Regions from separate parts of the Paenibacillus lutimineralis genome, predicted to be linked through region 2. Evidence: riboswitches for the same ligand, from Rfam matches in the RefSeq annotation. Region 2 holds a riboswitch; each other region holds the start of a gene.

Region 1 (2,272 bases), 2.4 Mb from region 2:
ATCATTAAATGCAGGATTGATCGCGCTCAGCATCTGCTCTTGCATGCAGGCATGAATGTAACCGAAGTGGCCGATGCTTTGGGGTATAGGGACATATTTTTCTTCAGCCGACAATTCAAACAGTATACGGGGAAGAGTCCTTCTGAAATAAGATGATCCATACGGGATTGAAAATAAAGTTAATAAGAAAAAACCTGAGTACTCAGGTTTTTTCTTGTCTATATGATTACTTACCCGACTCAGAATTGTGAAAATGCCCGAGCAGGGTCCCGACTTTGACTTTACTTCCCACGTCCAGGCCGGACAACGGATGGAAGTTCTTCTGCATCAGGAGAACCACCGTGGAGCCGAATTCGAAATAGGCCAGCTCATCGCCGCGCTCCCACTCTTTGGTGTCGTTATCGACATATTTGATGCTGCTGACATTCATGGCCCCGACTTTTACGACGGCGGTCTCTCCGTATTCATGGGAAATATATGTGATGAGCCGCTCGTTGCGGCTAAGTACAGAACGCATATTGGTCATGCCGAAGTCATTCACGGGATATACTCTTCCCGGTATGTGCTCACTTTCCAGCTTGCGTCCGCTGACAGGCACATGAATGCGATGGTAGTCGGTTGGGCTGAGATAGAGCACATAAGCATAGCCATTGCGGTAAGCCTCGCTCCTCGGTGAATGGTTAAGCAGTTCATCAATGGAATAGTCCTGTCCTTTTACATTCAGAATCGTACTGGATTGGATCTTCCCCATGGCAGTAATAAGCGCATCCACTGGGCTTACGACACCGCCTGGCTCCTGGCAAATCGGGCGCATCCCTTGCTTGAGCCTGCGCGTAAAGAATTCATTCAAAGTGCGGTACTCTTTGATTTCTTTCTCCGCTTCATCCAGGGTAATTCCATAAGCTTTAGCAAAGCGTGGAATGACGAACCTGCTCCATTTGGAATGGGAAAAGCGGCCAGTCAGCCGGCAAATCGATTTTCGCGAGGATAGCTCTGTCATCCATATCATCCATTTGGTAGCCAATTGTTATTTCCTCCCATAGGTGAAGGGCAGTTGGAACTGCCGCAATCTACTTTCGTTATCTTGACATAGAATAAGAGTGAAAGCAATAAATATAAAAATATTGTAATTGATGCTTGCGAACTTGGAAACATGTGGTGTATTGTAATGTTAATTGCATAGGGATACGGGGGCTTGAGTGAATCAGGCTGAGATGGCAGCATACTCCGCTGCAGACCGTTAATCTGATCTGGATAATGCCAGCGTAGAGAATCTATCGTCCTGTTCATGCTTATTTTGTGGACTCATCATGTCTGCATACTGGGACTATACAACCGACTGAGCTTATTCAGCCGGTTTTTTGTTGTTCTCTAGACGGAATATCCCCGCAATAAATTTATTAAGGAGTGATAGTAATGGTAGAGGTCAACTTGCAAAAGGGAAAAAGAGGACTGAAGCTTAGCGATCTTCTGGTGACGGTGCTAATCTCGGTTGTAATCGGAGTAGTGTATCATTTGTGGAGCTCGGTGTACGGACTCCTATCTCCGCTGTTCTTTCAGGCTGATGAACTGGTGTACGGCATGTGGTTCATCGCCTCGACACTTGTATTTCTATTGATTCGCAAGCCGGGTGTGGCGCTGATTGCCGAAGTTGCAGCCGCGCACGTAGAGGTTCTATTCGGCAGCGCTTGGGGAATTCAGCTGCTTGTCTATAGTCTGCTTCAGGGTCTTGCCGCAGAGCTCATATTTGCTGCATTCCGCTATCGTAATTTCTCCGCGCCGGTTGCGGGTCTCGCAGGTCTTGCCGCATCCATTGGCTCGCTGATTCCAGACATTTTCTATGGATATGTCGGAGATTATGCGCCGTGGATGTTCATTGCCAAATATTCAATGCGTGCCGTCAGCTCGGTTGTAATCGCTGGGTTCCTGGCCTACAGCTTGGCCAAAGCAGTCGAGCGAACAGGGGTAACCAATCTGCTTCGTCCTGTCGAATCCAAAGATCTGGCGGCGTTGGATGATTAATGATGAACACATCTTATGTAAATGTGATTGCAGAGTCTGATATTAAGGATGCTGAGCAAGCGGCTGTGGTACCCGATATCATTTTGGGGGTGCAAGACCTTCGGCTGAAGTTCCCAGGGGAAGCTGCATTCGTATTCAAGGACTTGTCCCTCTCAGTAAGGCGCGGTGAGAAGGTGCTATTGCTCGGACCCAGCGGCTGCGGCAAGTCTACTTTGCTCCAGGTGCTGAGCGGGATCATGCCTGAGATGGT
Region 2 (2,272 bases):
TACCAGTGCACCCGCCACTTTGGCCATATCCGCTACCTCTTCCCGGGCATAAGCCATCACTGGCGACGCGCCAAGCGCAAGCAGACCATTCGCGGTGAAATTGGTAACGACCACGTTCGTCATATTATGTACGAGCGGCCGTGCTTTCTGTACCTTAGTTAAGAGTGCAGCAATATCCTGTTCGAGTGTACTCATTCTAGATCAACCTCATTCTCCAATTTTATTTTTCGGCATCATTCCCATCTGGGATCTGATGCCACAACAAGTTCGTAGTTCCCTCCGTTTTTCGGCGGATCCGGCCAGGCCAGATTGTTCCCGTTCAGTTCCGGCTCACATACATTCCTAATTCCGGCTCTTGTACCCGTTCAGTTACGGCCCATAGCCTCGCTTCCCAAATCCATGGCAACCGGCCATTCTTCCTCGCGGAATGCCATATCCCAGAACATATATTCCAGTTGGCAGCTCAGCAGAAAATGCTCTCTCATTCGCAGCCGCTCGGCTTCGGTCACGTGCTCAGCCCAGTCATCTACATAACGGCAGAATCGTTCGGTCAGATCCGACATTCCTCCCCCGTAGAAATCGATCCAATCGTAGAACGGATGCGATTCATCTGGTTTGACTTCCTCTAGCAGACGCTGACCGATTTCGATATACGTCCAAGGACAAGGCAGCAACGCGGACACGATCTCACCCAGGCTGCCTTCGTGCGCAACGGTTAGCATATGACGGATATAGTGATGTGCCGAGGGCGCGAGCGGAAAGCCTTGGAGTTCCTCATAAGTAACTCCAGCCACGCGGCAAAAATTGTTATGCGGGTGCACTTCGCTATGAAGCACGAAGTTGATCTGCTCGTTGAACATCTCGATCTCCTCCCGCGTACGGCTCTTGGATATGGCAATGCCATAAATCCGCATAAAGGCGTTCAAATACTCAAAATCCTGCTTCACATAATGGATCAACTGCTCCTTCTTCAATGTTCCGTCCGCGATCCCACGTACAAATGGATGGTCATAAATAGCTTGAAAAATACGATCTGCCTGCTGACGAAGCTCTCTCGTAAAACTCATGGTCTCCACCTCCAAATTTTTTTCGAAACTATAAAAGTTGAACTGTTGTCCCTATTCCTAAGTTTTCATTTGTTCAACTTACCTCTTGAATGAAGAAATCCCCTGAGAGGACTGATGGAACCCCTTGATTCGCACGAATAATCAAATGCAGATGCAGATTTTCGGTCGGATTTACACAGCAAAAAGGCCGCTCCGGATATGGAGCGGCCTGTCACTTTAACAAATATAGCTACAGCAATTCAGTCCGACTCCACTTTCCTACGCTAGTGCTAACTAGATCAGGTTCAAAGGGTCCAAGATTTATCTTGTCTCAGTCGTTATCACGACTCCCCTAGTGGATTTCCTATTCAATTACCTATTATTTAACTATGGCAGCAGACTTATGTCAAATAGTGACAGTCCCTGATGCCTGGCTTATTACTCCTCGACGAACAAAGGAACCTTCACAAATCCTTGCTCTGTCATCTTGAACAGACCGAGATCGGAAATACGCAGTTCAGGAATAACAACCAGCGCCAGCAGTGACAAGGTCATGAACGCATAGTTCATTGTGCAGCCTGCCTGATACAACGCTTGACTTACCGCACGAGATTGCTCGGCAACCTGTTCGAACGGCGCATTCGACATCAGTCCAGCCACAGGTAGCGGCAGCTTGACGATCTTGTCTTCGGTAACAACAGCGATACCGCCCTGCATTTCTGCAACGGTGTTCGCAGCCTTGGCCATCAGAGCATCGGAATTCCCGATGATCATCACATTATGACAGTCATGAGCAACGGTCGTTGCGATCGCAGCCGGTACGTTGAAGCCAACGCGCGATACCAGACCCACCGTCTTGTTGCCTGTTCCTTTGTGACGCTCAATGACGGCCAACTTGGAGATGCCATCCTCTACCTTAAGTGCAACCTGTCCGTTCTCAATCCGCACAAACACAAGGTCTTCCGTCGTATCCACGTGGTTCTCGCGTACACCGATAGCTCGCGCCGTCAATTCGCCGGATTGGATTGGGGCTTCGATAACAAAGTCCTGTTCAATCACCGTACGAGTAAGGTGCACCGAGTTAATAGCCTCCTGCGGATATTCGAACTCAGGCAATTCTACGGTCATCTTGCCGTTCTCAGCCACAACTTGTCCAGCCGCAATCGTCATAACAACGTTCACGTCGGCCAAATTACCATCAAGGATAATGATGTCAGCGATGGAAG
Region 3 (2,272 bases), 530 kb from region 2:
TAATTTGTTTCTATATAACTTGACCGTTCCCACTTCTATAGCCCGGGTCCGGTTGATGCATACATCTACGTGTGATTATTATCATGGTGAGGATTTATGATATAATGATTTCGCCTAAGAGGTATTTCAAAACGTTGAATTATTTATCGTAACCGATCAACCAAATTCATTAAAGAAGGGGTGTTATTATGGACGCCATTAGCCCTTTTTATATGCGGATCATTGCGACGGCTGTTATGATTCTGATGGCCGTATCTGTCATCATCGTTAGACTTAAGGCCAGCAATCGTCCGGTGACGATCAAGAAGATTATTATTCCTCCGCTCGGTATGGCTACCGGCTTCGCCATGTTCGTGGAGCCGCAGATGCGTATTTCTGTCCTGTATGGAGTCATCGCTTTTGCCGCTGGCTGGCTTCTGTTCTCTTATCCGCTCATTCGCACTACCCATTTTGAGATGAAGGGCGGACAAGTATTTGCCAAAAGATCCAGCGGATTTGCCTTCATTCTGATCGGCCTGCTCGTGATTCGGCTGGCTCTGCATGAAGTAATCGAGCAATATGTCTCCATTCTTCAGACTGGCTCGCTTTTCTTCATTCTCGCCTTCGGTATGATCGTGCGCTGGCGGCTCTACATGCTCAAGAAGTATCGCGCCATTACGAATCAGACTGATACGAACCCCATAAATCCAGAAGCGTGAAGTGATTAACCTTATCTTAAACAAGATTGGCAACCAGAACAAGTGGCTGCAGATCGAGGTGGCAACTCCTTTACCTCTGCGGTTAATGGCTCCATCTCTTCGGATGTCGAAGCGCGGTATTGTATTTTTCTAACTGGACATATCTGCAACAGCGAACTATAATGGCAATTGTAATCCGTAGTTCAATAGTTCAGGGGAGCTGGAATAGGCCGGCTGAGATTGTATCCCGAGAAGATACTGACCCTTTAACCTGATCTGGGTAATGCCAGCGTAGGAAGAAATGCAGGTATGAAGCTATGCTCATATTCAAGTGCACCTATGCGTCCCGATCCGGGGCGCTTTTTTTGCATCCTGTATATTTAAACCTATTAACTACCGGCTTCATTCGGAAATGATCAGGAACACTAGAAGTGTAAGTTCCTCTAGAAGTACGTGTTCAAAAAGTTCGGTTTTCAGCACCGAAGCTTATGCTTCCGATGTGCGTTTTTTCAAAACGCTTCAGTTGGATGAAGCTAGGGCCTGAGGAGCGGAGCGTACGTAGTGGGTACGTGAGCACCTGAGATGTTTCCGAAGGAAACATGACTTCGTAAGCATTTGCTTAGGCCCGGCTGAATTCAAGATTCGATGTCGAATAAGCTCTCAGTGTTACTTCGCAAGAAAACCTACCACTGAATCGCGGTCGCTCATCCTTGAATTGGCCTCGATTGGTTTTCTTATCAAAATTAGACTTTTTGAACTACCTCTAGAAGTGAATACGGATTAGACATCTTGAAGGAGGGAATATCATTGCATCGATCAAAATGGGTTCTGCTTGCCTTGTCCTGCCTGCTTGTCATCATCGCGGGCTGCGGCAAAGCGAATAATGCCAACACATCGGCCGCTAACGGAAATGCAGCAACGGGAGGACAGACGAAGGAGCTGCGTGATGTTAAATTCGTGCTGGACTGGAGTCCGAATACGAACCATACCGGTCTCTATGTTGCACAGGCCAAAGGGTTCTATGAAGAGGAGGGCCTGAAGCTAGACATACTGCTGCCGGGCTCTGGCGGTGCGGACGCAATGGTTGCATCCGGTGAAGTACCTTTCGGAATCAGCTATCAGGAGAGCGTGACACAAGGTCGTACTCAAGGCGTGCCCCTCGTCTCGATCGCGGCCGTTATTCAGCATAATACATCCGGCTTCGCCGCGCCTGTGGACCGGAGCATCAAGGCACCTAAGGACTTTGAAGGCAAGACCTACGGCGGCTGGGGTTCACCCGTCGAAGAGGCCGTCATGAAATCGATCATGGATATCGATGGCGGAGATGTTAATAAGGTAAAAATTATCAATATGGGCGAAGCCGACTTCTTCACCGCCGTGAAGAGAGATATCGATTTTGCCTGGATCTTCTATGCCTGGACTGGTATCGAAGCCGAGTTGCGTGGCGAGCCGCTTGATATGCTCTACGTGAAGGACTACTCGGATAAGCTCGATTACTACACTCCGGTTATTTCAACCAATGAGAAGCAGATCAAGGACGATCCTGAATTAATTAAGGCGTTCCTACGTGCCACCTCCAAAGGATATCAATATGC

Evidence for each region. A riboswitch is a leader RNA that binds a small molecule or an ion and turns the genes downstream of it on or off. The one in region 2 is predicted to bind thiamine pyrophosphate.
Region 1: linked by a shared signal. The riboswitch ahead of EI981_RS23540 (ECF transporter S component) and the one ahead of tenA (thiaminase II) in region 2 are both predicted to bind thiamine pyrophosphate.
Region 3: linked by a shared signal. The riboswitch ahead of EI981_RS03040 (ABC transporter substrate-binding protein) and the one ahead of tenA (thiaminase II) in region 2 are both predicted to bind thiamine pyrophosphate.

What each region holds. Positions count from the first base shown of each region.
Region 1 covers NZ_CP034346.1:5,324,426-5,326,697, reverse strand. The annotation lists gene EI981_RS23550 (helix-turn-helix domain-containing protein) at 1-156, shown strand, start outside; gene asd (archaetidylserine decarboxylase) at 227-1,024, opposite strand; TPP riboswitch at 1,178-1,289, shown strand; gene EI981_RS23540 (ECF transporter S component) at 1,417-2,022, shown strand; gene EI981_RS23535 (ABC transporter ATP-binding protein) at 2,025-2,272, shown strand, end outside.
Region 2 covers NZ_CP034346.1:1,241,456-1,243,727, reverse strand. The annotation lists gene thiM (hydroxyethylthiazole kinase) at 1-195, opposite strand, end outside; gene tenA (thiaminase II) at 366-1,067, opposite strand; TPP riboswitch at 1,306-1,410, opposite strand; gene EI981_RS05250 (adenine deaminase) at 1,485-2,272, opposite strand, start outside.
Region 3 covers NZ_CP034346.1:709,305-711,576, reverse strand. The annotation lists gene EI981_RS03045 (CcdC family protein) at 189-698, shown strand; TPP riboswitch at 881-992, shown strand; gene EI981_RS03040 (ABC transporter substrate-binding protein) at 1,485-2,272, shown strand, end outside.